4 regions of the Streptomyces sp. NPDC015220 genome follow, and region 1 is predicted to be linked to each of the others. Evidence: riboswitches for the same ligand, from Rfam matches in the RefSeq annotation. Region 1 holds a riboswitch; each other region holds the start of a gene.
What was found. A riboswitch is a leader RNA that binds a small molecule or an ion and turns the genes downstream of it on or off. The one in region 1 is predicted to bind cyclic di-AMP.
Positions count from the first base shown of each region.

Region 2: another riboswitch for cyclic di-AMP. It lies ahead of ACF061_RS08580 (transglycosylase SLT domain-containing protein); the one in region 1 lies ahead of ACF061_RS14810 (transglycosylase family protein).
Region 3: another riboswitch for cyclic di-AMP. It lies ahead of ACF061_RS31680 (C40 family peptidase); the one in region 1 lies ahead of ACF061_RS14810 (transglycosylase family protein).
Region 4: another riboswitch for cyclic di-AMP. It lies ahead of ACF061_RS35275 (M23 family metallopeptidase); the one in region 1 lies ahead of ACF061_RS14810 (transglycosylase family protein).

Region 1 covers NZ_JBIBUK010000005.1:274,983-282,214, reverse strand. The annotation lists gene ACF061_RS14835 (DUF2382 domain-containing protein) at 1-749, opposite strand, end outside; gene ACF061_RS14830 (exopolyphosphatase) at 842-1,783, opposite strand; gene ACF061_RS14825 (DUF501 domain-containing protein) at 1,780-2,385, opposite strand; gene ACF061_RS14820 (septum formation initiator family protein) at 2,404-2,877, opposite strand; gene eno (phosphopyruvate hydratase) at 2,988-4,298, opposite strand; gene ACF061_RS14810 (transglycosylase family protein) at 4,640-5,398, opposite strand; cyclic di-AMP (ydaO/yuaA leader) riboswitch at 5,403-5,568, opposite strand; gene ACF061_RS14805 (transglycosylase family protein) at 5,751-6,884, opposite strand; gene ACF061_RS14800 (cytochrome P450) at 7,043-7,232, opposite strand, start outside.
Region 2 covers NZ_JBIBUK010000002.1:818,835-826,066, reverse strand. The annotation lists gene ACF061_RS08600 (GntR family transcriptional regulator) at 1-407, opposite strand, end outside; gene ACF061_RS08595 (M56 family metallopeptidase) at 561-1,499, opposite strand; gene fahA (fumarylacetoacetase) at 1,808-3,016, opposite strand; gene ACF061_RS08585 (HAD family hydrolase) at 3,518-4,324, shown strand; gene ACF061_RS08580 (transglycosylase SLT domain-containing protein) at 4,385-4,864, opposite strand; cyclic di-AMP (ydaO/yuaA leader) riboswitch at 4,869-5,074, opposite strand; gene ACF061_RS08575 (polyprenyl synthetase family protein) at 5,650-6,660, shown strand; gene ACF061_RS08570 (outer membrane lipoprotein carrier protein LolA) at 6,990-7,232, shown strand, end outside.
Region 3 covers NZ_JBIBUK010000023.1:15,731-22,962, forward strand. The annotation lists gene ACF061_RS31670 (ANTAR domain-containing protein) at 17-373, opposite strand; gene ACF061_RS31675 (hypothetical protein) at 690-1,022, shown strand; cyclic di-AMP (ydaO/yuaA leader) riboswitch at 1,358-1,571, shown strand; gene ACF061_RS31680 (C40 family peptidase) at 1,575-2,048, shown strand; gene ACF061_RS31685 (ATP-binding protein) at 2,104-2,601, opposite strand; gene ACF061_RS31690 (helix-turn-helix domain-containing protein) at 2,878-3,738, shown strand; gene ACF061_RS31695 (DUF397 domain-containing protein) at 3,766-3,996, shown strand; gene ACF061_RS31700 (8-amino-7-oxononanoate synthase) at 4,039-5,166, opposite strand; gene bioB (biotin synthase BioB) at 5,315-6,517, shown strand; gene ACF061_RS31710 (adenosylmethionine--8-amino-7-oxononanoate transaminase) at 6,510-7,232, shown strand, end outside.
Region 4 covers NZ_JBIBUK010000030.1:17,194-24,425, reverse strand. The annotation lists gene ribA (GTP cyclohydrolase II) at 1-371, opposite strand, end outside; gene ACF061_RS35290 (MarR family winged helix-turn-helix transcriptional regulator) at 503-1,015, opposite strand; gene ACF061_RS35285 (dihydrofolate reductase family protein) at 1,093-2,253, shown strand; tRNA gene ACF061_RS35280 (tRNA-Met) at 2,496-2,569, shown strand; cyclic di-AMP (ydaO/yuaA leader) riboswitch at 3,018-3,175, shown strand; gene ACF061_RS35275 (M23 family metallopeptidase) at 3,187-4,254, shown strand; gene ACF061_RS35270 (aldo/keto reductase) at 4,334-5,287, shown strand; gene ACF061_RS35265 (PrsW family glutamic-type intramembrane protease) at 5,303-6,754, opposite strand; gene trmB (tRNA (guanosine(46)-N7)-methyltransferase TrmB) at 6,998-7,232, opposite strand, start outside.

The DNA of each region.
Region 1 (7,232 bases):
TCACGGCGTTCGACGCTGACGCGCAGGCGTTCCTCGGAGCGCGTCATGGCCTCGCCGCGTCCCAGCTCCGTACGGGCCCGGTCCTCCGTACGGGCCCGGTCCTCGGCCCGCGCACGGCCCGCCGCGCCGGCCACCGCACCACCGGCCGTCCCGGCCTCCCCGGCCGTGAACCGTCCGGTCCCGGCCGCGGCCTGCCCGCTCCCGGCCGTGGTCCACCCGGTGCCCGTTCCGGCCGGGGTCCGCCCGGTCGCCGTCCCGGCCGGGGTCCGCCCGGTTTCCGTCCCCGCCGGGGTCCGTCCGGCTCCGGCCGCCGTGCGCCCGGGCGCCGCCGCCGGGGCGGCCGTTCCCGCGGCACCCGCCGCGGCGTCCGTGACCGAGGGGCCCGCCCGGCCGCCCTCGGCGGCCGCACCGGGACGGCCCGCGGCGTCGCCCCGCTCGAGACCGTAGTAGTCGTACAGCCGGTGCTCCGCGGCCTTGGAGAGGTGGCCGCTCGCGTCGACGTCGATGTGCGGAGCGCCCTTGACCTTGTCCTTGCGGTAGGGGACCTCCAGGTGGTCCCGCACCACGGATGCCTCCCGGGTGGGCACGAACGTCTCGTGCGAGCCGAACAGGCCCGTCCTGACGGTCACGAACTCCGGCAGCCCGGTCACGTCGTCGAGGTAGACGTGCTTGGCCTCACCGATCCTGTTGCCGTCGCCGTCACGGACCGCGTGATCCAGCACGGCCACGATCTGCTCTCTGGTGATCATGTCCCCTCGCCTTCCTTCCGGAGAACCCCCCTTGCGGGTGTTCCGGACAAAAGGCGCGAAACGACTCAAGCAGAGAAAAGACCACGGTGCGACTACGCCACCGACCAGGCGATGCCGTCCAGGATGTCGTGTTCGCTGACCACGACCTCCTCCGCGCCGATACGTTCCATGATCGCGAGCAGTACCAGGGCGCCCGCCCCGATCACGTCGACCCGGCCGGGGTGCATGGACGGGATCGTGGCGCGCTCGGCGTGCGTGGAGTGGAGCAGCGTCCTCGTGATCTCTCGGACCCGGTCGTGGGAGATCCGCGAGTGGTGGATGCGCGCCGAGTCGTACTCCGGCAGGTCCTGCGCGATCGCCGACACCGTCGTCACCGACCCGGCCAGGCCCACCAGGGTGTGCGCCTCGCGCAGCGGGACCGTCTCCTCGGCCAGGTCGAGGGCCGCCTCGATGTCGGCCCTTATCGCCGCGATCTGCTCCTCGGTGGGCGGGTCGCTCACCACGCCGTCGCGGACCAGGTGCCGCTCGGTCATCCGGACGCAGCCCACGTCCACCGAGCGCGCCGCCCGCACGTGTTCGCCTCCGACGACGAACTCCGTGGAGCCGCCGCCGATGTCCACCACCAGGAACGGCTTGGCGAGGTCGTCACGGCCCGTCAGTTCCTTCGTCGCGCCCGTGAAGGAGAACTCCGCCTCCTGGTCGCCGGAGATCACCTCGGGTTCGACGCCGAGGATGTCCACCACCCCGCGCACGAACTCGTCCCGGTTCTCCGCGTCCCGGGAGGCGGAGGTGGCCACGAAGCGCAGCCGTTCGGCGCCGTGCTCCTTGATGACCTCGGCGTACTCGCGGCAGGCCGCGAAGGTGCGCTCCAGCGCCTCGGGGGCGAGCCGGCCGGTGCGGTCGACGCCCTGGCCCAGCCGGACGATCGTCATCCGCCGGTCCAGGTCGACCAGTTCGCCCGTCTCGGGATGCGCGTCCGCCACGAGCAGACGGATGGAGTTGGTACCGCAGTCGATGGCGGCGACCCGGGTCACTTGTCCTCCTCGTCGATCGGCTCGACGGCGAGGCGGCCCTCGCCGTCGCTCGCCGTCCCCGCCTGCGGCCCGTCGCCGGACGTCGGTCCGGGCACCGTCACGCACGGCCCCTTGCGCCACCACTCGGGCAGCATCGCGATCGCCTCGTCGCCCAGCGGGTTCACACCCGGCCCGGCGGCCAGCGAGTGGGCGACCAGGACGTGCAGGCACTTGACCCGGTCCGGCATGCCGCCCGCGCTCGGGAAGCCCGTCAGCTCCTCGATCTCGTCACGGCGCCGGATGTAGTCCTCGTGCGCCGCCCGGTACGCCGCCGCCAGTTCCGGGTCGGTGGCCAGCCGCTCCGTCATCTCCTTCATCACGCCGTCCGCCTCCAGTGTGCCGATCGCCGAGGCGGCGCGCGGGCACGTCAGGTAGTACAGCGTCGGGAAGGGCGTGCCGTCGGGCAGCCGCGGGGCCGTCTCCACGACGTCCGGCTGCCCGCACGGGCAGCGGTGCGCGATCGCCCGCAGGCCGCGCGGCGGCCGCCCGAGCTGCTGCTTGAATGCCTCGACGTCCGCGTCGGTGGGTTCGGTGCGCTCGGTGGGCGGCGGAGGGGTTTCCATGCCTGTCTTTCTGTCCGTTCACTGGCCGGCGTCGGACTTGTCGACCCCGTACCAGACATTGGTGTACCAGGGACGGCGGGCCGTCCCCTTCCCGGCGCGGGACTGCTTGACGGGCCCCGGGTCGACCACGGTGTAACCGGTCTCCCCCGGCAGCACGTAGTGCAGCCGCTCCCGGATCTGCTGCTCGGCGTACGCGTCGTCCTGCCAGCGCGCCTTCAGGTCGCGCAGCTGCTCGACCCGCTGCTGTGCCTGCTGCTTCTGCCGCCTGAGGTCGGCGATGTCGGCCCGCTGGGAGACGTACTGCCGCATCGGGTACGCCAGGGCGACCACGATCGAGCACACCACCAGCGCGAGCAGCGCGGCGCGCCCGGTCAGCCGGGAGCGGCGGGCCTGGCGCCGGGTCTGGGAACGGTAGACGCGGGCCGCGGTCTGCTCGCCGAGCACCCTGAGCCTGGTCGCGGTGGAGAACCGGTCCCGGTCCCGCACGGCCATCGTCCCCGCCTCCCCTTCATGCCACTCACACGTACGTACGTCCCCGGACACGGTACGGGACCGAGTACGGGGACGTACGGACGACTGGCCAGGACGAGGCCCGGGGCGCCTCAGCCCTTGGAGACCTCGGCCTTGCCGGCGTCGCCCTTGAAGCGCGGGAACGCGCTGCGGCCGGCGTACACCGCGGCGTCGTCGAGGATCTCCTCGATGCGCAGCAGCTGGTTGTACTTGGCGACGCGCTCGGAGCGGGCCGGGGCGCCGGTCTTGATCTGGCCGCAGTTGGTGGCGACGGCCAGGTCGGCGATGGTGACGTCCTCGGTCTCGCCGGAGCGGTGGGACATCATGCACTTGAAGCCGTTGCGCTGGGCCAGCTCGACGGCGTCCAGCGTCTCGGTCAGCGAACCGATCTGGTTCACCTTCACCAGCAGGGCGTTGGCGGCGCCGTCCTCGATGCCGCGGGCCAGGCGCTCGGGGTTGGTCACGAACAGGTCGTCACCGACGAGCTGGACCTTGTCACCGAGCTTGTCGGTGATGGTCTTCCAGCCGGCCCAGTCGTCCTCGAACAGCGGGTCCTCGATGGAGACCAGCGGGTAGGCGTCGACGAGGTCGGCGTAGTACTCGGTCATCTCGGCGGCCGAGCGCTCCTTGCCCTCGAAGAGGTAGGAGCCGTCCTTGTAGAACTCGGAGGCGGCGACGTCGAGGGCGAGGGCGATCTGCTCGCCGGGGGTGTAGCCGGCCTCCTTGATCGCCTCGAGGATGAGGTCGAGGGCCTCGCGGTTGGAGCCGAGGTTCGGGGCGAAGCCGCCCTCGTCGCCGAGGCCGGTGGCCAGGCCCTTGTTCTTCAGGACCTTCTTGAGGGTGTGGTAGACCTCGGTGCCCCAGCGCAGCGCCTCGGAGAAGGACTCCGCGCCGATCGGGGCGATCATGAACTCCTGGATGTCCACGTTGGAGTCGGCGTGCGAGCCGCCGTTCAGGATGTTCATCATCGGCACCGGCAGCAGGTGCGCGTTCGGGCCGCCCAGGTAGCGGAAGAGGGGGAGGTCGGACGCCTCGGAGGCGGCGTGGGCGACGGCGAGGGAGACGCCGAGGATGGCGTTGGCGCCCAGCGAGCCCTTGTTGTCGGTGGCGTCCAGGTCGAACATGGCCTGGTCGATGAGGCGCTGCTCGGTGGCGTCGTAGCCGACCAGCTCCGGGCCGATCTGCTCGATCACGGCGAGGACGGCCTTCTCGACGCCCTTGCCCTGGTAGCGGTTGGGGTCGCCGTCGCGGAGCTCGATGGCCTCGAAGGCGCCGGTGGAGGCGCCGGAGGGAACGGCGGCACGACCCGTGCTGCCGTCGTCGAGGCCGACCTCGACCTCGACCGTGGGGTTGCCTCGGGAGTCCAGGATTTCCCGGGCTACGACGACGTCGATGGACGGCACGAGCATCTCCTTCTTGGATGTGACGCTTGAAGTGCGGGGCGTGTGAGCCTTGCGACTAGAGCCTAACCGTCCCGGGGCGCCGACCGGCCGACCGACCGTCCCGTGGACAGGGTGACGGTACACATTGTTTCCTACCGGAACAAAGGGGCCGGTGGCGGGGCCGGGAACAGGAGATGAAAAAAGCCCCGCCCCGGTGCGTACGGGGGAACACGCACCGGGGCGGGGAGCCCGTGGGGACGGGGGGCGGTCCTCACGCGGCCCCCATGACGGGGGCCGCGCCTGGCGGGGCCCGTGGCCCGGCCGCCGGCCGGCCGTCGTCCGGTCCGGCCGTCGGCCCGCTGTCACTTCAGGTGCAGCTGCTGGCCCGGGTAGATGAGGTTGGCGTCCTCGACGATGTCCTTGTTCAGCCGGAACAGCTTCTCCCAGCCGCCCTGGACGTGGTGGGCCGTGGCGATGGAGCTGAGGGTGTCGCCGGCGACCACCTTGTACTCGCCGTCGCCCTTCTTGACCTTCTTGCCGGTCGGGGTGGTGACGGTCTTCCTGGGGGCCGGACGCGTCATGGAGCGGTTGGCGGCCTGCCGCTCGGTGGAGCGGGTGGTGGTGCTCTTGGAGCTGCCGGAGCCACCGCTCGACGAGGAAGAGGAGGACGAAGACGAGGAGGAGGAGGAGGAGGACGAAGACGAGGAGGAGGACGAAGACGAGGACGAGCTCGAGCCGCCGGTGTACCCGGCGCCGGACAGGCCCTTGCCGCAGACCGGCCAGGCGCCCTTGCCCTGACCCGCCAGGACCTTCTCCGCGACGGCGATCTGCTGCGACTTGGAGGCCAGGTCGGCGCGCGAGGCGTAGGCGGTGCCCCCGTAGGCGGCCCAGGTGGAGTTGGTGAACTGCAGGCCGCCGTAGAAGCCGTTGCCGGTGTTGATGGACCAGTTGCCGCCGGACTCGCACTGGGCGACCGCGTCCCACTCGGAGGCGGTGGCGGCGGAGGCGTTGCCGGCGGCCATCAGCGGAGCGGCGACGGCGGCGCCGGTGACACCGGCGAGCGCGATGGCGCGGGTGGCCTTGGAGGGACGACGGTGCTTGCCCTTGCTGGAAAACAGCATGGATGGATCCCCTCACCGACGCCTGCGAGGTGAGCTGTCGGGTTCGGGCCGGTTGAGTTGCCCGGCCGTACCTTTGGGGAGGTACGGCTTCACCCCCAGCCGCTCCGGTGAACTTCCCGGCGCGGCAACTACCTTGGGTCCCCCGCTCCTGCCTACGGCGCGTGACGCGACGACTGTTCCCGTGCGGCCGCTGGCAGGATTCGGCGTTGCGGCAGCCGGGGCTCGCGGTGGCGAGCGGTCACGACCGTAGGCAGGTGATCGACGGAAATTCAAAGACGATCAGGGCTTCTGAGACTCATCCCACACTTTCACCGAATGGGGCATTCTGTGCGAAGTATGGCGCGAACTCCCTCTACTTATGGGCGTTTTCGGTAGGGACATCCAGGCTCTGACCGGCCACGATGTGGTTCGGGTCGGCACCGACGGCGCTCTTGTTCGCGTCGTAGAGCGCGTGCCACCCGCCGCTCACGTCAAGGGAGTCGGCGATGGAGGCGAGGGAGTCGCCGGAGCGGACCGTGTAGGAGGCGGCGTCGCCGCGCGAGGCGTGCCGGCCGCCGGCTGCGGTCGTACGGCTGTCCGCCGGGGTCTCGGCGGCGCTGCCGCCGCGGTGCCGGCCGCCGCCCAGCGCCCCGGTGTCCACGAGGGCCGAAGAGCCGACGCTCTGGACGGAGTTGTCCGAGCGGTCGTAGTCGTCCTGACCGCCGGACCCCGCGCTCCGTGAGGGGGAGGTGCCGGTCGTTCCGGTCCCGTGGGACGCGTCCGACCCGACCGTCTCGCCGCCCTTGGCCGGCGAGGAGGGCGCGGTGGAGGGCTCCGCGGCGGTGGAACCGTCCGACCGGTTCGCGGAACCGGGCGACTTGGAGGCGCGGGGCGCGTCGGAGGCGCCGGCCGGGGAACCGGAGGGATCGGCCGGGTCGGACGTCCCCCCGGGCGAGTCGGACTGGCCGGGGTCAGTACCGTCGTCGGACGAATCGGAGGCATCCGAGGTACCCGAGGCATCGGACGAGTCGGTCGAACCCGACGACTTGGCCGAGCCGTTGCCGCCCGCCTTCTTCGAGGACGAGGGGACCGAGTCGCCCCCCACGCCCGTGTCGACCTTCGCGGCCCCGGAGCTCTTGGTGAGCCCGGACAGCAGCCCGCAGGTGTGCCAGGCGCCGGCGCCCCGGTCGGCGAGGATCTTCTCGGCCACGGCTATCTGCTGGGACCGGCTGGCCTGGTCGGGGCTGGCGGCGTAGGAGAGACCGCCGTACTTCTCCCAGTCGTCCTGGGTCAGCAGCAGGCCGCCGTAGTAGCCGTTGCCGTTGTCGGCGCTCCAGGAGCCGCCGGTCTCGCACTGTGCCACCTTGTCCCACGTGGTGCCGTCGGCCGCGTTCGCGCCGGAGGCGGCGACGAGCGGGATGGCGATGGCGGAGCCGGTCACCCCGGCGGCGACGAGGAGGGCCGGAGCCTGACGGGGGCGACGGTGACGACCGTTCCCGGAGAGCATGCAGAGACCTTTCGCGAGACAACGGTGACCGCGCGGCGGATGGTGCCCGCCGCCGCGCTGATGCGTGAAGGTAGCGGCTCCCGATCACTTGTCACAAGTTAATGCCACACAGATCACGTGAAGATCACACAGTTGAACATGTGTCACCTTTGCGTGCGTCAACGGGTTCGCGCAGGGCCTTCTCCGGTGCCGCTCCGCCCTTGCGCGGCCGGGCGGGGAGTGAACCGGACGGGCAGGGTCCGCAGGCCGCGCATGATGAGTCCGCCCCGCCAGCGCAGGTCCGCCGGATCGGCGTCCAGGGCGAGGTCGGGGAGCCGGGTGAGGAGCGTGGCGAGCGCGGTCTGCCCC
Region 2 (7,232 bases), on a different contig from region 1:
GCGACCGGGGCGGGCGCGGGAGCGGGACCCGCGGTGCGGACCTCGTTGGTGACGCGGCCGTGCTCGCGGAGGGTCTCGGCGAGCCCCATCAGCCGGTCGAGTCCGTGCGGGTACTTCTGGCCGACGACCACCGTGCCGACGCCGGGGAGGCGGTCGACGAGGCCTTCGGCGCGGAGCAGGTCGAGGGCCTGGCGGACGGTGTTGCGGGAGGCGCGGTAGTCGGCGGCGAGCGTGTCCTCGTGGGGCAGCGCGCCGCCGGGGAAGGCGCCGGTCAGCAGTTGCCGGCGGAGCAGGTCGGCGAGTTGCCGGGCACGGTCGGCACGCAGCCGGCGCCGGGCCCGGTGGGCGGCGACGGTGGTCGCGGCGCCCTGGGCGGCGTGGTCCCGGATGCGGTCGGCGGCTGGCATGGCTCGAACCATACCGACCTGGTGGGGAAAGTCGTGTTGCTGAAGTGTTGCGCCAGGCAGGGGGCTTCTAAAAGCCGCTCCCACCTGGGGATTCACCGGTGGTGCCGGGGAGTTCCGCCACCGGCGGGACGCCGCTCGGGACGGCCCCGAGGTTCAGCCGAGCGCCGTCAGCCCGGGTGCGAAGGTGATCAGCAGCGGCAGCAGCGGCACCAGGGCGGCCGCGGTCGTCGTCAGGGCCCTGCGCCTGCGGTCCAGCCGGGGCGGGGGTTCGAGAAGACGGACCACGCGCTCGCCGAGCAGACGGTGGCTGGAGGCACAGGAGAGGACCCCGCGGTGCTGGTTGAGTTCGATCAGGGCCAGGGCGGTGGTGAGGTGGCCGTGCCGCCGGGAGGCCGTGTCGTCGGCGGCCAGTTCGACCAGGCGGTGCGTCTGGTCGCAGAAGTGCGCGAACAGCGGGACGCGCGGGAAGCCGGTCGCCAGGGCGGTCGACAGGTGCAGCAGCCAGTCGTGGTGGGCGCGGGCGTGCCCGCGCTCATGGGCGAGGACGGCGTCGAGCTGATGCCCGGTCAGCCGCCGCAGGGCGCCGGTGGTGACGATGAGCTGGGGTGGATGACCCGGCATCCACCAGGCGTCGGGGTACTCGTCCTCCAGGACCAGCATCGGGCCGCGGGTCGCGGTCAGCCCGGCGGGCAGGTCCGGGGCCCGTTCCCGCAGGTGCGCGCGGGCCTGGCCGCGGCTCCGGCGGGCCTCGGCGAGCTCCCGGCCGAGCATCGCCGTGGTCCAGGCGGCGCCGCACGCCAGCAGCAGGGTGAGGGCCGCGGCCCAGACCGGCGCGGTCGAGAGGTCGTAGGCAGCGGTCACGGCGGGCGGCGCGGGCGCGAACACCCGGTCGTGCACGGTGCGGAAGACGGCCGCGGCGCCCAGGACCAGGGCGGCCAGGCAGCACAGCAGGACGGTGGCGACCAGGCACTGCCACACCCACAGCGCGACGACGGGTTCCCGTTCGGGCCACACCGCCCGGGTCAGCGCGCGGGGGACCGGCACGGCGGCCGTCAGGGCGACGGCGCACAGCAGGAGCAGGCAGACGGTCATGCCACGGACTCCGGATCCTTGATCGGAGAGGGGGGCGGGTCTCGGGTGGTGCTCGGGGCGGCCGGCGCGGCGCCCGCGCTCGGTCTGCCGCCAGTATGACGGTGACGGGCGGCGCGAGTCAGGACTCGGGGCGGACCAATTGCCGGGCGGTGCCCGCCGGTCGCCCGGACACCAGGCAGGGGCCGGACGCCGGGCGGTGCCGGGTGTCCGGATACCCGGCGGGGCACGGACGGCTCCGCCCGGCCTCGACGTGGGGCCGGGCGGGTTCTCACGGTCCGGGCTCGTTCGGTCCGGCGGGCTCGGGACGGTCAGCCCGACACGATGCGCCCGGTGACCTCTCCCAGGCCCACGCGGGCTCCGGCCGCGCCCGGCGCCCAGGCCGACAGCGTCACCACGTCGCCGTCCTCGAGGAACGCGCGCTTGCCGTCCGGGAGTTCGAGCGGGTCCCGGCCGTTCCAGGTGAGCTCCAGCAGCGAGCCGCGCTGCGCGCGCTCCGGTCCGCTCACCGTGCCCGAACCGTACAGGTCGCCGGTGCGCAGGCAGGCGCCGTTGACCGTCATGTGGGCCAGTTGCTGGGCGGCCGTCCAGTACATGGTCGCAAAGGGTGGCTCGGCGACCACGTGTCCGTTGATCGCGACGGAGATCCGCAGGTCGTAACCGCCGGGCTCGTCCGCGGAGTCGTCCAGGTAGGGCAGCAGCGGGTGCGTCCGCTCCGGCGGGGCCACCCGGGCGTCCTCCAGCGCGTCCAGCGGCGTGATCCACGCCGACACCGACGTGGTGAAGGACTTGCCGAGGAACGGGCCCAGGGGGACGTACTCCCAGGCCTGGATGTCACGCGCCGACCAGTCGTTGAGCAGGCACAGCCCGAAGACGTGCTCCCGGAAGTCCTCCAGCGGCACCGGCCGGCCGAGCCGCGACGGCACGCCCACCACGAAGCCGACCTCGGCCTCGATGTCCAGCCGGACGGAGGGTCCGAACACCGGAGCGGGGTCGGCCGGGGCCTTCCGCTGGCCCGAGGGGCGTACGACGTCCGTGCCCGAGACCACCACCGTGCCCGAGCGGCCGTGGTAGCCGATCGGCAGGTGCTTCCAGTTGGGGGTCAGCGCGGCGGTGTCCGGCCGGAAGATCTGGCCCACGTTCCGCGCGTGGTGCTCGGAGGCGTAGAAGTCGACGTAGTCCGCGACCTCGAAGGGCAGGTGCAGGGTCACCGAGGACAGCGGGTGCAGGAACGGCGCGACGGTCTCCTGGTGGGACGGCACCGTCAGCCACGCGGTCAGCGCACGGCGCACGTCCGACCAGGCGGTGCGGCCGGCGGCCAGGAGCGGGTTCAGGGTCGGCCGCGCGAGCAGGGCGGCGTACGGCGAACCGAGCGCCACCGCCGCCGCGCCCGCGTCAAGGACGTGGTCGCCGAGCCGGACGCCGACGGTCTTCTCCTGTGATCCGGCGCGGGAGAAGACGCCGTAGGGAAGGTTGTGCGGACCGAAGGGGTCGCCCTCGGGGACCTCGAAGGGGGGCATCGGGTACTGCCTCTCTTTCGTGTGCCGTGCGTTCCATGCGGGGTCGGGCCACACGTTCATGTGGTCGGGCCACACGTTACGGCGGCGTGTGCTGTCTTGGGCAGTGCCCAAAGAGTCCGTGATGCCCCGGTTGTGGCGGGACCGCGGCGGCGGCGCGGCCGGCCGTGCCGGCTGTCCCGGCCGGGTCAGCGCCGGCGGAAAGCGCGGGTCCGCTCCCGCGACGCGGCGCGAGCACGGCGCACCGCGCGAGCACGGCGCACCGCGCGAGCACGGCGCACCGCGCGAGCACGGCGCACCACCCCAAAGACGCCTGACCGCCCCGGAGACGGCTCACCGTCCCGTACGGCGCGTCACCCCGCACACCGCGGGTCGTTCCGGGCGCATCGGAGCATGCCGGTCCCGGGGAAGGGGAGTTGGGGAAGACGGCAGGGGCGGCTGTGCTCTCCGTCGTCGTCCGGTTCCCGAGGGTCCGACGGTGCGACGGGTCCGTATTCTCTGGGCATGGCCGCTCCCCTCGCATATGCCCTCATCGCCACTGACCTGGACGGAACGCTGCTGCGCGGCGACGACACCGTGTCCGAGCGGTCCCTCGCCGCGCTCGCGCGGGTGGCGACGGCCGGTGTCCGGCACCTGGTCGTGACGGGGCGGCCGGCGCCGAGGGTGCGGCCGCTGCTGGCGGCCCTGGGCACCACGGGGCTCGCGGTGTGCGGTCAGGGCGCCCAGCTCTACGACGCCGGGGCGGACCGGCTGCTGTGGTCGGTCACCCTGGACCGGGAGACGGCCGAGACCGCGCTCGGCAAGATCGAGGCCGAGGTGGGGGAGGTGTACGCCGCGGTCGACCAGGACGGGGTGGACGGGCTCACGCTCATCGAGCCGGGGTACCGGATGCCGCACCCGACCCTGCCCGCCGCACGGGTCGAGCGGCGCGACGACCTGTGGCGCGCGCCCATCAGCAAGGTGCTGCTGCGCCATCCGTCGCTGTCCGACGACGAGTTGGCCGAGGCGGCCCGCGGCGCGGTCGGTTCCCTGGCCACGGTCACCATGTCGGGCCCGGGGACCGTCGAGCTCCAGCCCTGCGGCATCACCAAGGCCACCGGCCTCGCGCTGGCCGCCGAGCGACTGGGGCTGGACCGGGCGAGCGCCCTCGCCTTCGGCGACATGCCGAACGACATCCCCATGTTCCAGTGGGCCGCCCGGGGTGTCGCCATGGCCAACGCCCACCCCGAACTCAAGGCGGTGGCCGACGAGGTCACCATGTCGAACGAGGACGACGGCATCGCCGTCGTCCTCGAACGTTTGTTTCCTTAAGGCCGGTCAGGCCCCGGTCAGGTCCGATCCGGGCCGGCCTCGTCGGCCGGGGCCCGTCCGTCAGTACGCGCTGTTGACGTTGTCGATCGAGCCGTACCGGGCCGCCGCGTAGTTGCACGCGGCCGTGATGTTCGCGACCGGGTCGTAGATGTCGAGCGACGTGCCGGACACGTGGTAGGTGTTGAAGGTCGGCTGGATGACCTGCAGCAGGCCCTTGGACGGGATGCCCTTGGCCGCGTTGGAGTCCCAGAGGTTGATGGCCTTCGGGTTGCCGGACGACTCGCGGATCACGTTGCGGTAGATGCCGTTGTAGCTGCCCGGGATGCCCTTCTGAGCCATGATCGCGAGAGATTCCCGGATCCAGCCGTCGAGGTTGTTCGAGTAGGCGGCCGAGCTCACGGCCGTGGTGGTCGCGGGCGCCGCGGAGGCGCTGGTGGCGCCGATGAGCGGGACGGCGAGGACGGCGGCACCCGTGCCGCTCACGGCGAGGGTGCGGAGGATGCGGGCGGTGCGGGTACGGCGCTGACCGATTGCGGGCATGGGTAATTCCTCTCCGTCGCCTGCGAGGTGAGCTGTCGGGTTCGGGCGGGGAGGTGCCCGGCCGCGCCCCGAAGGGCACGGCTTCACCCCGAGCCGTTCCGGCACGGCGTACGACGTAGGACGACGTACGGCGCTCCGGCCCGGCGACTTACCTGGGTCCCCCGCTCCTGCCGTGGTGCTGGGTCGATGGATTCCGGGCGGCGGCAGGATTCGGCGTCCGCCCGACGGCCCGGAACGTATGCGAGAGCACATCTCCCGGACAAGTGCCGAATTCACACATCGCCCTAGTTGACCTTGGTCTGAGGCTTTTGGGATGCTTGATCCTTTGCAGTCGCCAAGTGTCAACTGGCTTGCGGGGAACGGGAAAGAGGTCGCGGTCGAGACGGGAGGGGTCGGAGGTGGGGCGTGACCCAACTCACGGTTTGCTGACAGCGGGAGCAATTACGGCTAACCGGAATTGCAATGTCAATAGGGTTAAATCGGACTATGGGGCGAACGGATGTGGCGGTCGTCACTTCGCGTGACGCCATGGCCCTGTCGTACGCCTGTACCTGTGGGCGTGTGTGCGAGCGGAGTGGCCGTGGGTAGGGAGGAGTGAGTCGATAAATATCTGTGCATATGTGGTGATCGATGGCATATCGGGTGAGCTCCGATACCGCCCGCCCTGTATCGGTGGGCGCTAGCGGTGATCGAAACCTGACCGGATACGCTGACTTGAGTGATGGCAGCGACCTATCGACAAACCGTGTAATCGCCAGCAGACACCAGCAGACAGGAGACCCCTCGTGACCGTCGTCGGGCCATTCGGGCTGAGCGTGCGGGACCAGGCTGTCGAAGCCGATGTCCAGGCCGGGTTGACGGCTGTCGAGGAAGGGTTGCTCGAAGCCACCAAGAGCGAGGTCCCGTTCATCACGGAGGCCGCGCAGCACCTCGTCAAGGCGGGCGGGAAGCGGTTTCGGCCGCTGCTCGTGATGCTCGCGGCGCAGTTCGGCGACCCGTACGCGCCGGGCATCGTGCCGTCGGCCGTGGTCGTGGAGCTGACCCACCTGGCGACGCTCTACCACGACGACGTGATGGACGAGGCCGCGGTGCGCCGCGGGGTGGCCAGCGCGAACACCCGATGGGGCAACTCGGTCGCGGTCCTGACCGGCGACTTCCTGTTCGCCCGCGCCTCCCAGATCCTCGCCGACCTCGGACCGGAGGCGGTCCGGGTGCAGGCCCTGGCGTTCGAACGCCTGGTCACCGGGCAGATCCTGGAGACGGCGGGCCCGCAGGACGGCCGGGACCCGGTCGACCACTACCTGGACGTGCTGGGCGGCAAGACGGGGTCGCTGGTGGCCGTCTCGTGCCGGTTCGGGGCGATGATGTCGGGGGCCGACGAGACGGTCGTGGACGTGCTGACCCAGTACGGCGAGCGGCTCGGCGTCGCCTTCCAGCTCGCGGACGACGTGCTGGACATCGCCTCCGACTCGCACGAGTCCGGCAAGACGCCGGGCACCGATCTGCGCGAGGGCATCGCGACGCTGCCCGTGCTGCGGCTGCGCGAGCGCGTGGCGCGGCTGGGGCTGGCCGAGGACATCGCGCTGTGCGAGCTGCTGGACTCCGACCTGAGTGACGACGCGCGGCACGCGCAGGCGCTGGCGGCGCTGCGCGCGCACCCGGCCCTGGAGCAGGCCCGCCGGGACACCGTGCGCTACGCGGAGGAGGCGCGGGCCGCGCTGGCCCCGCTGCGGGAGTGCGACGCGAAGGCGGCCCTGCTGCAACTGTGCGACGCGGTGGTGCACCGGGCCGGCTAGACCGGAACCGGGAGCCTCCCGCCCCTGCCCGCCCCCTGGGCACGTTCCGCCGCCCGCCCCGGAGGCCGCCGGGCACCGGGTCGGCGCTCCCGTGCGAACGGCGCTCTCCACCCCGACCCCTACGGGGAGGGGGAGGGTGCCGCCCTTGTGTGTCATACCGCAGGCGTACGCGGAGTTGGCTCCGCGGTCTGACGCTTCCACGCCGCCGATTTGGTCAGATGGAACCACGGACCACACCACTCCTCACCGATTCGGGTGAGAATGGCGGCTCGGGGTGGGAGCAGTACGAGAGACGGGCAGCCGCCGCCGACGACGGAGGTAGGGCACACATGGCACCGTACGAATCCGACGACAGCAGGGGCGCCGAGGAGGCCGACGGCCGGTACTCGGCGCGGCGCAAGGCAGCGCGGTACGGCGTCCCGGTCGCGGTGGTGGGGGTGGCGGCGGCGACCATCGGGCTCGTCCCGGCCCTCGCCGACTCCGGCGACCCCGATCTGCCGAAGATCACCGCGCAGCAGCTCATCGAGAAGATCGCCAAGTCGGACGTCCAGCGGCTGTCCGGCACCGTCAGG
Region 3 (7,232 bases), on a different contig from region 1:
GCGTCCGCCGCCGCCCTCAGGGCTTCGCCCGGCCCGTGAGGCGCTGCGAGTGCCGGTCGAGCGCCCGCCTCAGCTCCTCCAGTTCGGTGTCGGACAGAGCGCCGCCCTGCGCGAACTTCAGGACGTGCTCGGCGACCGTGCGCAGCTTGGTGTTCGTGCGCTGGGAGACCTCGCGCAGCACCCGCCAGGCGTCCTCGGGGGGCATCCGCCCGAAGGCCACCACGGCGCCGATGGCCTGGTCTATGACCGCGTGCGAGCCCAGGGCGTGCTGCAACTGGTCGATCTCCTCGTGCAGCCGCTCGTGCTCCAGCACCAGATCGGTGACGGACAGCGGCTGGAGGGGGTGCCGCCTGGAAATCGCGAAGAACACCATCGGAGATTCCCTGGGTCGTGGAGCGGCCGGAGTTCCATCTCCAGCTTGCGCCAGGAGGACGGCGCGCACGACCGGAGACCGGCGGCTCGAACCCTCCCCCACGCTCGCGTACGTCCTGTACGTTTTTCACGAAGCCGTCGCGCTCCCACCAGCGGCCGCCGCTCCCGTGGGCGCCGCTCACCCGCCGACCGGACCAGCCGCCCCGCGGAGGACCGTGCCATGACCCGACCGCCCGCCCACCGCCCACCGCCGGAGTCCGCCGAGCGCGCGCTCGGCGGTCCGGCGCCTTCGGGCCGCCGAGCGCGCTGAGGCGCCGATGCCACCGCCCCCGCACGAGCCGTCCCAGCCCTCCGAGCCGCCGGCGCTGCCCGCGCTGACCCGCGCCGAGGCGGAGCTGATCGACTGTTACCTCGACGTGGTGGACCTCCTCGGCCGGATCAACCCGGGTCGGCGCGAGGACACCTATGGCGGGCTGAGGGCCGCTCAGGCCCTGGTCCGCAAAGCTGCCGAACTGCGCGACGCGCTCGCGCTGATGCACCAACGGAACGAGACCGAGCTGCACACCGCCACCCTGGCGCGGGCGCTGCGCGCGCTGGACGGCGAGCGGCGTGCCGCCCGGGTCACCCTGCCGCCCGACCGGGCCAGTTGAGCCGCACGCGGTCACGCGACCGCGGGCGACGCCGGCGGCACGCACGGGCGTAAGCCGAAACGGACCAAACGACGTACCGCCTTTCGGCTAGAAAAACCCGTGTTCCCGAGGCGCTTCCGGTTGCGCGACGCGCCTGCCCGGATGGCGGAATGGCGTGTTCCGGTGCTGGTCCGGGCGTCGCCGTGGGACCAGACGGACGTTCGAGTGCACGAGCGTCCACCCGAACGGGTGAGTGGTGAGTAACAACACAAATCCCCGGTTCCGTTGGGATTTTCGGACATCCGTAGGTGAAGATCCGTGTCTGACGACAAGCCCCCGCCACAGCGGCGGGGCGGTCCGGGCGGACGCCGAATCCTGCCGCCGCCCGGACAACCGGTCGACGGGAGTGGATCGGCAGGAGTGGAGGACCCGAGCACGACGGGTCGCCGGAACGGTCGCACCTCGGCCGTACCGAGCAGCCCTTGGGGTGAAGCCGCGACAACGCGGCCGGGCAACTTCGCCAGCCCGAATCCGACAGGTCATCCTTCACAGGCGGCTGACGAAGGGTTGCGCATGACTGCGCTCAATCGTGTCCCGTCGTTCATGGCCCGGGCCGGCACGGCCTCGGCCCTGACCATCGCCGCCGTGGGCGGCTCGATCGTGGTGCCGGGCGCCGCCTCCGACGCCTCCGCCGCGACGCTCGCGACGAAGGCGCTCCAGATCGCGGCGTCCAAGAAGGGTTCCCCCTACCAGTGGGGAGCGACGGGACCGCGACGGTTCGACTGCTCCGGGCTCACGCTGTACTCGTTCAAGAGGGCGGGCAAGAAGCTGCCCCGCACGGCCGAACAGCAGTACAACAAGTCCCGGCACATCTCAGCGAGCAGCCGCCGCGCGGGTGACCTGGTGTTCTTCCACTCGGGCTCGTACGTCTACCACGTCGGCATCTACGCCGGCGCGGGCAAGATCTGGCACGCGCCGAAGACCGGGGACGTGGTGCGGCTGCAGAAGATCTGGACCAGGAGCGTCTGGTACGGCCGGGTCAGCTGATCCGCCCGAGGGCGGTGACGGCCGGCCGAGGCGCCGTCACCGCCCTCGGGCCCTCTCAGTGTCCGGCCCCGGGCTCCGGCCCACGGGACTCGGGCGACGAGTCCCGTCGGCCCGCCGTCCGTGCGGGGCGGCCCGGCGCCGTCCAGGGGAGTTCGATGCGGACCGTCTTGCCGCCCTCCCGGGTGCGCCGCACGGTCAGTCTGCCGCCGCACTCCGCGGCCAGCCATCGGATGATCACCATGCCCCGGCCGTTGTCCTGCTGGACAGCGGCCGGCAGTCGTTTCGGTAACCGCGGATGGCTGTCGGTCACCCCGATGCTCAACAGCTCGTCGCGTTCGAGGACGAGGTCCACCGTGAAGGTGGGCGACTGCCCGAGGGTGTGCTGCACGGCGTTGGTGGCGAGCTCCGAGACGATGAGCCGCACGGTGTCGGCGGTCTCCGTCCCCGCGGGCAGGCCCCACTCCGCCAGGGCGCCCACCGCGTAGGCGCGGGCGGCGGAGACCGAGGCGGGATCGCTCGGCAGAGTGACGGATGCTTCCAGGTGGTCTGCCATGGCGATGTTCGTCCCCTTCCCACGGGACCGTGGTCCGGCACGGAGCGGATGGTTCGAGTACGGTCCCGGACTGGTGGTTCGCCGTCAGACTGCCACCACGACGACGGCACCGGTGGCGATCCCCCGAGATATGCATATATCTGTCGCTCGAAGCGGTGAACTCTGCGGCGGTCGACCGCGCGCCGCGCGGATCGTCCTGTGCCGTGGCACGGGTCCCGGCCGCGGCGCCGAGCGCCGAAGCCGCCGCCGGGAGCCGGGAGGGAGTGGGAAGTGTCCATGCAGCACGGTCCCGTGGTGCGCCGCCGGAAGCTCGGCGCCGAACTGCGCACGCTGCGCACCGGAGCGGGTCTCACCAGCGGGGAGGCGGCCCGGCTGGTGGGCTGGCACCAGTCGAAGGTGAGCCGGATCGAAACCGGGGCCAGCGGGGTGAAACCGGCCGACGTACGGCTACTGCTGGACGCCTACGCGGTCCACGACCCCCAACTGCGCGATCTGCTGCTGGTGTTGGCGGGATCCGGGGACGGTGACGACCGGCGCCACTGGTGGCACGCCTACCGCGGCGTACTGCCGCCGACCTACCGGGACTTCATCAGTCTGGAGTCCCAGGCGACCGCGATGCGGACCCTGGAGACCTCCGTCGTCCCCGGGCTGCTCCAGACGCCCGAGTACGCGCGCGCGGTGACCCGGGCCGCCGTGGACGGACTCGACGACGAGCGGCTGGACGCCCTGGTGGAGGTGCGGCTGGCCCGGCAGGACGTCCTGCGGGCCGATCCGCCGCTCGAGCTGAACGCGGTGCTCGACGAGGCGGTCCTGCGCCGGGAGGTCGGTGGCCCGGAGGTCATGGCGCGTCAGCTGGAACGGCTGACCGAGGCGGCACGGCTGCCGCAAGTCCGGTTGCAGGTGCTGCCGTTCGCGGCGGGCGCGCACATCGGCATCACCGGCCCTTTCGTTGTCTTCTCGTTTTCGAACACTTCTGATCTGGATGTGGTCGTTCTCGACCACTTGACGAGTAGCCTCTATCTCGATCGGAAAGAAGACCTTGAGGCCTACACCGAGGCCTTCGACGCCCTTCGGTTCCATGCCCTTTCGACCGAGGACTCGTTGGACTTCATCGCAGGGATGCGCCGGAACACCTGACGGCGCGCGAACGCGTAAGGAGGCTCCATGTCCGCTCTGCCGCGGAACCTATCGTCCAGCACCGATCTGCACGGCGTGCGATGGCTGCGCAGCAGCTACAGCACGGGGGCGAACAACTGCGTCGAGGCGGCCCGGCCGGTGTCGGGCCCGGACGCCGGACTGTTCGCCGTGCGCGACTCCAAGGCCCCGGCCGGGCCCGCACTGCTCTTCTCACCCGGGAGCTGGGCGGACTTCACGGCCGCGGTGCACCGCATCTGACCGCGACTCCCCCCTGGCGACGCACGGCCGTGTCACGCCGACTCATGGTCGCGTTTCGCCGATGACCCGTACGGCGTGGTCGATCTGCGCCTCGGAGAGGTCCGCGCGGGCGGTCAGCCTGAGCCGTGAGATGCCGTCGGGCACGGAAGGAGGACGGAAGCAGCCCACGGCCAGGCCCGCCGCACGGCAGTCCGCCGCCCATCGCACGGCGCCCTCCGGGGACGGCGCGCGCACGGAGACCACCGCGGCGTCCGGGCGCACGGCCTCCAGCCCCGCGGCGGTCAGCCGGGCGTGCAGTCCGGCCGCCACCGCGCGGGCCCGCGCCGCCCGCTCCGGTTCCCGGCGCAGCAGTCCCAGGGCGGCCAGGGCCGCCCCCGCCGCCGCGGGGGCCAGGCCCGTGTCGAAGATGAACGTCCGTGCCACGTTGACCAGATGGTCGATCACCAGGGCGGGCCCGAGCACGGCTCCGCCCTGGCTGCCCAGCGACTTGGACAGCGTCACCGTCACGACCACGTCCCCGGCGCCGGCCAGCCCCGCCGCCCGGGCGGCGCCGCGACCGCCGGCGCCCAGCACACCGAGGCCGTGGGCGTCGTCCACGACCAACCCCGCGCCCCGCTCCCGGCACACCGCCGCGAACTCCGCCAGCGGCGCCGCGTCGCCGTCGACCGAGAACACCGTGTCGGAGACGAGGACGGCCGGCCCCTCGTGCGCGCCGAGCGCCTTGCGCGCGGCCTCCGGGTCGCTGTGCGCCACCACCTGTGTGGTGGCGCGGGCCAGCCGGCAGCCGTCGATGAGCGAGGCGTGGTTGCCCGCGTCCGAGACGATCAGCGAACCGTGCGGGGCGAGCGTGGTGACCGCGGCGAGGTTGGCCGCGTATCCGGACGAGAACACCAGCGCCGCCTCGAAGCCGCAGAAGTCGGCCAGTTCGCGCTCCAGCCCGGTGTGCAGTTCGGTGGTGCCGGTGACCAGCCGGGAGCCCGTGGCGCCGCCGCCCCAGGCGCGCGCCGCGGCCGCGGCCCCCTCGGTCACCTCGGGGTGGCGGGCCAGCCCCAGGTAGTCGTTGCTCGCCAGGTCGAGGAGCGGGGAGTCGGCGGAGCGGGGGCGCAGGGTCCGTGTCAGCCCGGCGCGGCGGCGCGCGTCCGCCTGGTCGTCGATCCAGCCGAACGCCATGGGTCCTCCGGAGGCTTTTGTAGGCAGTGCACAGACCCTAGCGGCCCGACCAGCCGCCCATGGTGTGGTGATACCCACACGTGGAAGCGTCTCTGTTGTGCGAACCCTCCTTGGCCGCGGGCGGCCCGGTAGGCCAGGATCGACTTCCATGGACCTCCTGAACACGCTCGTGGACAAGGGGCTTCGGCGCGAACCGCCGACCCGCGAGGAAGCCCTGGCCGTGCTGGCCGGCTCCGACGACGACCTGCTCGACGTGGTGGCGGCGGCGGGGAAGGTGCGCCGCCACTGGTTCGGCCGGCGGGTGAAACTCAACTACCTCGTCAACCTCAAGTCCGGGCTCTGCCCCGAGGACTGCTCGTACTGCTCCCAGCGGCTCGGTTCGAAGGCCGACATCCTCAAGTACACCTGGCTCAAGCCCGACGAGGCCTCCGCGGCGGCGGCGGCCGGGCTGGCCGGCGGCGCCAAGCGGGTCTGCCTGGTGGCCAGCGGGCGCGGTCCGACGGACCGTGACGTCGACCGGGTGTCGGAGACCATCAAGGCCATCAAGGACCAGAACGAGGGCGTCGAGGTGTGCGCCTGTCTCGGACTGCTCTCCGACGGCCAGGCGGAGCGGCTGCGCGCGGCCGGGGCCGACGCCTACAACCACAACCTCAACACCTCCGAGTCGACCTACGGCGACATCACCACCACCCACACCTACGCCGACCGGGTGGACACGGTGAACAAGGCGCACTCGGCCGGGCTGTCCGCCTGTTCCGGGCTGATCGCCGGAATGGGCGAGAGCGACGAGGACCTGGTGGACGTCGTCTACTCGCTGCGCGAGCTGGACCCGGACTCCGTTCCGGTGAACTTCCTGATCCCGTTCGAGGGCACCCCGCTCGCCAAGGAGTGGAACCTGACCCCGCAGCGCTGCCTGCGGATCCTCGCCATGGTGCGGTTCGTCTGCCCGGACGTGGAGGTCCGCATCGCGGGCGGCCGCGAGGTGCACCTGCGCTCCATGCAGCCGCTCGCCCTGCACCTGGCCAACTCCATCTTCCTCGGCGACTACCTGACGAGCGAGGGCCAGGCCGGCAGGGCCGACCTGGACATGATCGCGGACGCCGGGTTCGAGGTGGAGGGCGCCGACCAGGTCACCCTGCCGGAGCACCGGGCGGCTGCCGCAGGCGGCTGCGGGTCGCACCGGGACACTGGCTGCGGATCGCACGCCGAGACCGCCTGCGGGTCGCACGGGGACGCGGGGGTGTGCGGTTCCGGCGCCGGGGCCGCCGGGCCCGGGGGCAGCGAGCCCCGCACCGATCTGGTGACCGTGCGCCGCCGGGGCGCGGGAACGGACCTCGCGCCCAATGCCTGATCTGTCCGGCCCTTCCGGTACGGGCGTGTCCGCGCTCCTGGACCTCGACCGGCGGCACGTGTGGCACCCGTACGGTCCGATGCCGGGCCGCGGGGAACCGCTCGTGGTCGAGTCCGCGAGCGGGGTCCGGCTGCGGCTCGCGGACGGCTCCGGCGAACTGGTCGACGGCATGTCCTCGTGGTGGGCCGCGATCCACGGCTACAACCATCCGGTGCTCAACGAGGCGGTCCGCGATCAGCTGGAGCGGATGAGCCACGTGATGTTCGGCGGGCTCACCCACGAGCCCGCCGTCCGTCTCGCCAAGCTGCTCGTCGACATGTCGCCCGACGGCCTCGAACACGTCTTCCTCGCCGACTCCGGCTCGGTGTCGGTCGAGGTCGCCGTCAAGATGTGCCTGCAGTACTGGCGTTCGCTCGGCCGCCCGGAGAAGCGGCGGCTGCTGACCTGGCGGGGCGGCTACCACGGCGACACCTGGCAGCCGATGGCCGTGTGCGACCCCGAGGGCGGGATGCACGAGCTGTGGACCGGCGTGCTGCCGCGCCAGGTCTTCGCGGACGCTCCGCCGGCCGGGTACGAGGAGGCGTACGCCGCCCATCTGCACGACATGATCGAACGGCACGCGGACGAAGTGGCCGCCGTGATCGTCGAGCCGGTGGTGCAGGGCGCGGGCGGGATGCGGTTCCACTCCCCCGCGTATCTGCGGGTGCTGCGCGAG
Region 4 (7,232 bases), on a different contig from region 1:
AGGTAGAGCAGGACACCGCCGCGGTCGGCGATGCGTTCCACCGCCTCGCGCAGCTGCGGACCGCAGTCGCAGCGGGCGGAGCCGAAGACGTCGCCGGTCAGGCACTCGGAGTGCAGCCGGACCAGCGGGACGGCCCGGCCGGCACCGGCGGGCGCGGAGGAGGCGGGGCCGGGGACGGAGGCGGGAGCGCGGTCAGGGGCGGAGCCGGGGACCGGGGCGGAGCCGGGCGCGCCCAGCACCACCGCCACGTGTTCCTGCCCGTCGGTCAGCCCGTGGAAGGTGACCAGTTCGGCGTCGACGCGGTAGCCGTCGGGGAAGCGCAGCGGTACCCGGACGCGGGCGCGCAGGGTGGCGGCGGGTGTGTCGGGCATGCGGGTCCTCCGAGGGCCGGGCGGGCGGAATGGTGCTTCAGATTTGAAGCAAGACGTCGCTCCGAGACCCTAACGCGTGCTTAAAATTTGAAGCAAATGGAATACGGTTCTCCCGGCCCCCGGCCCCCGGCTCAGTCGCAGGGCGAGGACCGCCGCCGCCAGGGCACTTCCTCGGGTCCGGCTCCGGGCCCGTCGCCCTGGAGGCCGCGGGTGATCCGGGTGCAGATCTCCTCCAGCTGCCCCACCTGCTCCGGGGTCAGCCGGTCGAAGAGGCGCTCGCGTACGGTCTCCACATGGCCGGGCGCCGTGCGCTCCAGGACCGACATGCCCTCCGGCGTCAGCACCGCGACGCTGCCCCGCCTGTCCGAGGAGCATCCCTCGCGGCGGACCAGACCGTCCTTCTCGAGCCGCGCCACCGCGTACGTCAACCGGCTGCGCGTGATCTTCAGCCGCTCGGCGAGGCCGGTCATGCGCAGTGCGCGGTCCGGGGTCTCGGAGAGGACCGACAGGATGGAGTAGTACAGGTGCGGCATGCCGGCCTCCTGCTGGAGCTGCCGGTCGATCGCGTCCTCCAGCAGGAGGGAGGCGGCGATGTAGGCGCGCCAGGCGCGCTGCTCCTCGGGCGTGAGCCAGCGGGTCGTCATGCCGCCAGTGTAGTTTGTTTCAAACTTGAACCAATTCGGTCGGCGCCGGCCGTCCGCGTCCCAGGGAGAGTACGTCGATGCCCCTGCCGTACGTCCTGCTGTCCGCCGCCGTCTCGCTCGACGGCTACCTCGACGACACCGGGCCCGACCGCCTCCTGCTGTCCGGCCCCGCCGACTTCGACCGGGTCGACGAGGTGCGGGCGTCCGTGGACGCGATCCTCGTCGGGGCCGCCACCCTGCGCGCCGACAACCCGCGGCTGCTGGTCAACTCGCCGCGGCGGCGCGCCGCCCGGATCGCCGCCGGGCGGCCGGAGTACCCGCTGAAGGTCACGGTCAGCGCCTCCGGCGACCTGGACCCGGACGCGCTCTTCTGGTGCACGGGCGGCGCGAAGTCCGTCTACACGACGGACGCGGGCGCCGACCGGCTGCGGCGGGCCGGCATCGCCTCCGGGGGGACCGGCGCCGTCGACGTCGTCGCGCTGGGCGCCGAGCTCGACTGGCGGCGCCTGCTGGAGCACCTGCACGACGTGCGCGGCGTGCGCCGGCTCATGGTCGAGGGCGGCGGCACGGTCCACACCCAGCTGCTCCAGCGGCAGCTCGCCGACGAGGTGCAGCTCGTGCTCGCCCCGGTGTTCGTGGGCGACCCCGGCGCGCCGCGGCTGTTCGGGCCGGGGCGGTACCAGGGTGGCCGGCTGCGGCTGGTGGAGACGCGGGCGGTCGAGGACGTCGTGCTCATGCGCTACGAGCCCACGGCTCCCGGCGTCGGCGAGCGTGCCGTTCCCGCGGACCGGCACTGGCTCCGGCTCGCCTGCGACCTGGCGCTGCGGTGTCCGCCGTCGCGGACCGCGTTCAGCGTGGGCGCGGTGGTGGTCGCCGCCGACGGCACCGAGCTCGCGCGGGGGTACTCACGGGAGGCCGGTGACCCGGCCGCGCACGCGGAGGAGGCGGCACTGGCCAAGATCGACCCGATGGATCCGCGGCTGCCTGGCGCCACGGTGTACAGCAGCCTGGAGCCGTGCGCCCGACGCGCCTCCCGGCCGCGCCCGTGCGCCCGGCTGATTCTCGACGCCGGGGTACGGCGGGTGGTCACGGCCTGGCGGGAACCGGACACGTTCATCGAGGCGGCCGACGGGACCGGAGTCCTGGTCGGCGGCGGCGCGGAGGTCGTCGTACTGCCGGAGTTCGAGGAAGCGGCCAAGGAGCCGAACCGGCACCTGCTCGACGGGCCCCCGGCGTGAGACCGCACCGCATCCGCTCGGCGGGCCTTTGGCGTGAGCGTGAGACCGCACCGCATCCGCTCGGCGGGCTCCCGGAGTCAGCCCAACCGGGACCCGCGCGGTCCGGCTCCGGTGTGAGCCGGACGGGTGCCTGCCGGGCGGCACCAGTGGCGGCGGAGGGCCGCCGTCCGGGCCGCCGGAGGCGGGCGTGTGTAAACGCGTGTGCAACCCACCTCGAACATGGGATACACTGGTTTCACCGACGCGGGGTGGAGCAGCTCGGTAGCTCGCTGGGCTCATAACCCAGAGGTCGCAGGTTCAAATCCTGTCCCCGCTACTGAAGGCTCAGGGCCGGAATCCGAACATGGATTCCGGCCCTGAGTGTTTTCCGATCCCGCCTGTTCCCGAGCCTCGGGTTCTCCGCGCTCGTTCTCCGCGCTCGTGTGCTCACGAGGCCGGGCCTCTCCCGCCCCTCCCGCGCGTTCTCGCCGTCCCGACGGACCCGCCCCCTCCCCTGATCGTTGTCACGACACGTGAGCGACCGGTCCCCGTCCGCATAACAACTGACACACCATCAGGTCGGGCCGAGTGGCGAGGAGGGTGCGCGATGGCGCCGAAGTGGCTTGATCCTTTGTCAACTCACCCGGTTTTCACCCCCCGCAGGGGTTATGTCCTGGCCAAAAAGGTTTAATGATCAAGCCGCGCGGCTTGGAAACCGAGCCTCGCGTCTATTAACGTTCGATAACGCAGCGCGGTCGTCCCAGCCGTCACAAGAGGCGGCTCCGTGCGCGCACGCGCCGAATCCCGCGAGGGAACCGGGGAACCACCAACTTGGGGTGAATCGCACGTCGTCCACCGTGTCGTCACGGCTGGTTGACGCGCGTAGGAGACCTTCCCGCTCCGAACCCGTCAGCTAACCCGGTAGGCGACGCGGAAGGAAAGGAGTACGCCCGCGTGGCGTCCAACCGGCCTGCCCCTGAAGCCCCGTTCGTGCCCGGCCAGGGTCCCGAGACCTTCGCTTACGGCGACCGGGGCCCCGATGAGGGCCCCTGGGAGGAGTGGAACCCCACCGAGGAGTCCCTCCGCCCGGTACGCGGCCGGCACCGGGTCGCCAAGCAGCGCGGCGGCGGACTCGCCCGCAGCTCCACCGTGCTCGGCGTCGGCGTCATGGCCGCCGTCGGCGCGGGCGGCATGGCCAGCGCCAACACCGGCAAGCCGCCGGTCTCCATCTCCCTGCCCGACCTGCCCTCCGTGGGCGTGCCCTCCGTCGGCTCGCTCTTCGAGGACTCCTCCGTCCAGGAGGAAACCCCCCAGGGCTCCGCTACCGCGCTGAGCGACGTCGGCACGGCCGCCGCCCCGAGTGGACGGGACACCCCCGACGCGGGCGAGGCACTGCGCAACCGCATCATGGCGCAGGCCGAGCAGCAGCAGGACCAGGTCGAGGCGAAGGCCCGGGCCGCCGCCGAGGCCGCCGCCGTGAAGAAGGCCCAGGCGGACGCCGCCGAGGCCAAGCGGGAGGCCGAGCGGGTGGCCGAGGCCAAGGCCGCCGCCGCGAAGAAGAAGGCGGAGGAGGAGGCCAGGAGGAAGGCGGAGGCGGCGCGGCTGGCCGAGCTGGCCAGGCAGTACACGCTGCCGACCTCCTCGTACACCATCACCTCCACCTTCGGTCAGGCCGGCACCATGTGGTCCTCCGGCCACCACACCGGTCTCGACTTCGCCGCCCCCACCGGCACCCTGATCAAGGCGATCCACAGCGGCACCATCACCGAGGCCGGCTGGGCGGGCTCGTACGGCTACCGCACGATCCTCACCCTCGACGACGGCACCGAGCTGTGGTTCTGCCACCAGTCGTCGATCACCGTGACCGTCGGCCAGAAGGTGAGCACGGGTGACGTCATCGGCCGGGTCGGCGCCACCGGCAACGTCACCGGTCCGCACCTGCACCTGGAGGTCCACCCCGACGGGTCGCCCGCCGGCATCGACCCGATGGCGTGGCTGCACGGCAAGGGCCTCAACCCCTGACCTTTGTTTGCGCGATCTTTGCGCCCGGAAACGGCGGGGCGCGGAATGGGTCGCTCCGGATCGGTCGTTGATGCTCTACATGACTTCCAAGACTTCACTGCGCAAGCTGGGCCCGTCCGACCTCGAGGTCTTCCCGCTCGCCCTCGGCGGCAACGTCTTCGGCTGGACCGCCGACCAGGCGCAGTCGTTCGCGGTGCTCGACGCCTACGCGGCGGCCGGCGGCAACTTCGTCGACACCGCCGACTCGTACTCCGCGTGGATCGAGGGCAACCGGGGCGGCGAGTCCGAGACGATCATCGGCAAGTGGGTCAAGGAGCGCGGCAACCGCTCCGAGGTGGTCATCGCCACCAAGGTCAGCCAGCACCCCGACTACCAGGGCCTGAGCGCCGCCAACATCAAGGCCGCGGCCGACGCCTCCCTCAAGCGCCTGGGCACCGACTACATCGACCTGTACTACACCCACTTCGACCAGCCGGAGGTGCCCGTCGAGGAGATCGTCGGCGCCCTCGACGCACTGGTGAAGGCGGGCAAGGTGCGGCACATCGCCGCCTCCAACATCTCCGCCGAGCGGCTGGAGGCGTCGCTGGAGTTCTCCGAGCGCGAGGGCCTGGCCAGGTACGTGGCGCTCCAGCCGCACTACAACCTGGTCTCCCGCGGCACCTACGAAGGCGAGCTGCGCGACCTCGCCGAGCGGGCCGGCCTGGCCGCGGTGCCGTACTACGCGCTGGCCTCCGGCTTCCTGACCGGCAAGTACCGGCCCGGCGCCACGGTCGACAGCGCGCGGGCCGAGGGCGCCGGCAAGCACCTGGACACCGAGCGCGGCCAGAAGGTCCTCGCGGCCCTCGACGAGATCGCCCGGGCACGTGGGGCCGAGGTCGCCACCGTCGCACTGGCCTGGCTCGCGGCCCAGCCGACGGTGGTCGCCCCGATCGCCTCGGCGCGGACCGTGGAGCAGCTCCCGGCCCTGCTCGCCGTCGCGGAGCTGCGGCTGACGCAGGACGAGCTCGGGAAGCTCGCCCAGGCATCCGCCTGATCCCCCCGGCCGGTCCTAGGGCCGGGTCCGGTACGGGTTGTACGCGGCAGACGGCGCCACCGGCCCGTACGCCCCGTACCCCTGGGGCTGCCCGTGGCCACCGGGTTCCTGGGGCTGTCCGTACCACCCGTGCGCCTGGGGCCGGCCGTCCGGGCCCGCTCCCTGGTGCTGGGCGGGCCCGTACCGCTGGGAGTGCCCGTACACGCCGTACACCGGCCACGGCGGCGCGACCACCCGGACCGGCGGCGCGGTCATCCGCGCCGCGTGGTCCAGCGCGGGCTGCGCCACCTCGCGCCCGCGCCACATCGCGTGCAGCAGCTCCCGCTCCCGTACGGCGAAGTCGGCGCCGGCCCGGCCGAGCCGTCCCCGGTGGCGCAGGAACGCCAGCGACGTCGCGTACGCCTCGTACTGGGCGACGGTCCGCGCCGCCGGCTTGCCGAGGTGCCGGCCGGCGTACTCGCGGGCCAGTCGGCGGGCCCGCATGGACCCGAGGGCGAACGGCTCGGCGGGCGTCAGCCACCCGGCGGCGGCGTACGCCGGCAGCTCCTCGCGCACGGTCCGCAGCTCACGCTGCCGGGTCCAGACGACCAGCCAGGTCAGCAGCCCGAACGCGGGCACCATGAAGGCGCCGTAGACCGCGAAGAAGCCGTAGTCGCCGAAGGTCGAGGAGCCGTTCCAGAACGCGTGCATGCCCATCGCGAGCAGCAGCCCGGTCGGCGGCAGCAGCAGACGGCGCAGACGCTGGCGCTCCCCGGACAGCGCGGCGACGCCGAAGCCGATGCCGGTCAGGACGGTGAACAGGGGGTGCGCGAACGGCGACATGACGACCCGCACGAAGAAGGTCGCCGCGGTCACGGAGGCGATGCCCCGGCCGCCGGTCACCTGGTCGGCGCCGAAGGCGGTGCCGAGGTACAGGATGTTCTCGGTGAAGGCGAAGCCGGTCGCGGTCACCCCGGCGATCACCACACCGTCGACGATGCCGGTGAAGTCGCGTCTGCGGAAGAGGAAGATCAGCAGCACGGCGGCGGCCTTCGCCGACTCCTCCACGACCGGCGCTATCACGGTCGCCCCCAGGGTGTCCGCACCGGCCGGGTCGGCGGTCGCCGTGGCTATCCACTTCGTCGCGAAACTGTTGGCGACGATCGCTATCAGGGCCGCGGCGCACGCGCCCCAGGCGAAGGCGAACACCATGTTGCGCCAGGGACCGGGATCGACCCGGTCCAGCCAGCGGAAGGCGGCCGTCAGCAGCGGCACCGGCAGCACCGCCAGGCCGAGCCCGACCAGGAAGCCCTCGGTGCCGGTCTGCCGGCGGACGAGGGCGAGGATGACGAGCCCGGAGAGCGTCAGCAGGGCGGCCAGGGCGCCGTACCGCACCCGCTTCCGCTGCCACCAGTGGGCGTGCCGCGGTCCGCCGCCGACGGGGGCGGGTCCGCTGGGATGCGTCGGGTACGGGGGACAGATGGCCACGTGATTGACCCTAACGAGGGAGGGCGCCGCCCGCGACGGTGCCTCGACGTCCCGGTGCGGACGAGGTGATCAGGCGTGGCCCGGCGCGGACGGTGCGGTCCGGTGCGGTCGGTGTGACGGTGCGGTCGGTGTGGTCGTCGTGACGGTGCGGTCGGTGTGGTCGTCGTGACGGGGCGGTCGGTGTGGTCGTCGTGACGGGGCACGGCCCGGTGCGTGCGGTCGGGACCGGGCGCGGCCCAGGGGTCACGGCTGCTGGTCGCCGTGCGGTACGCGCCGGAAGAGCAGATCGTTCACCACGTGCCCCTTGTCCAGGCCCTGGCCCTCGAAACGGGTCAGGGGACGGAAGCCGGGGCGGGGCGCGAAGCCGCCGTCGGCCCGGGTGTTCTCGAAGCCCGGGTGCGCGGTCAGGACCTCGAGCATCTGTTCGGCGTAGGGCTCCCAGTCGGTCGCGCAGTGCACGACCGCCCCGGGCCGCAGC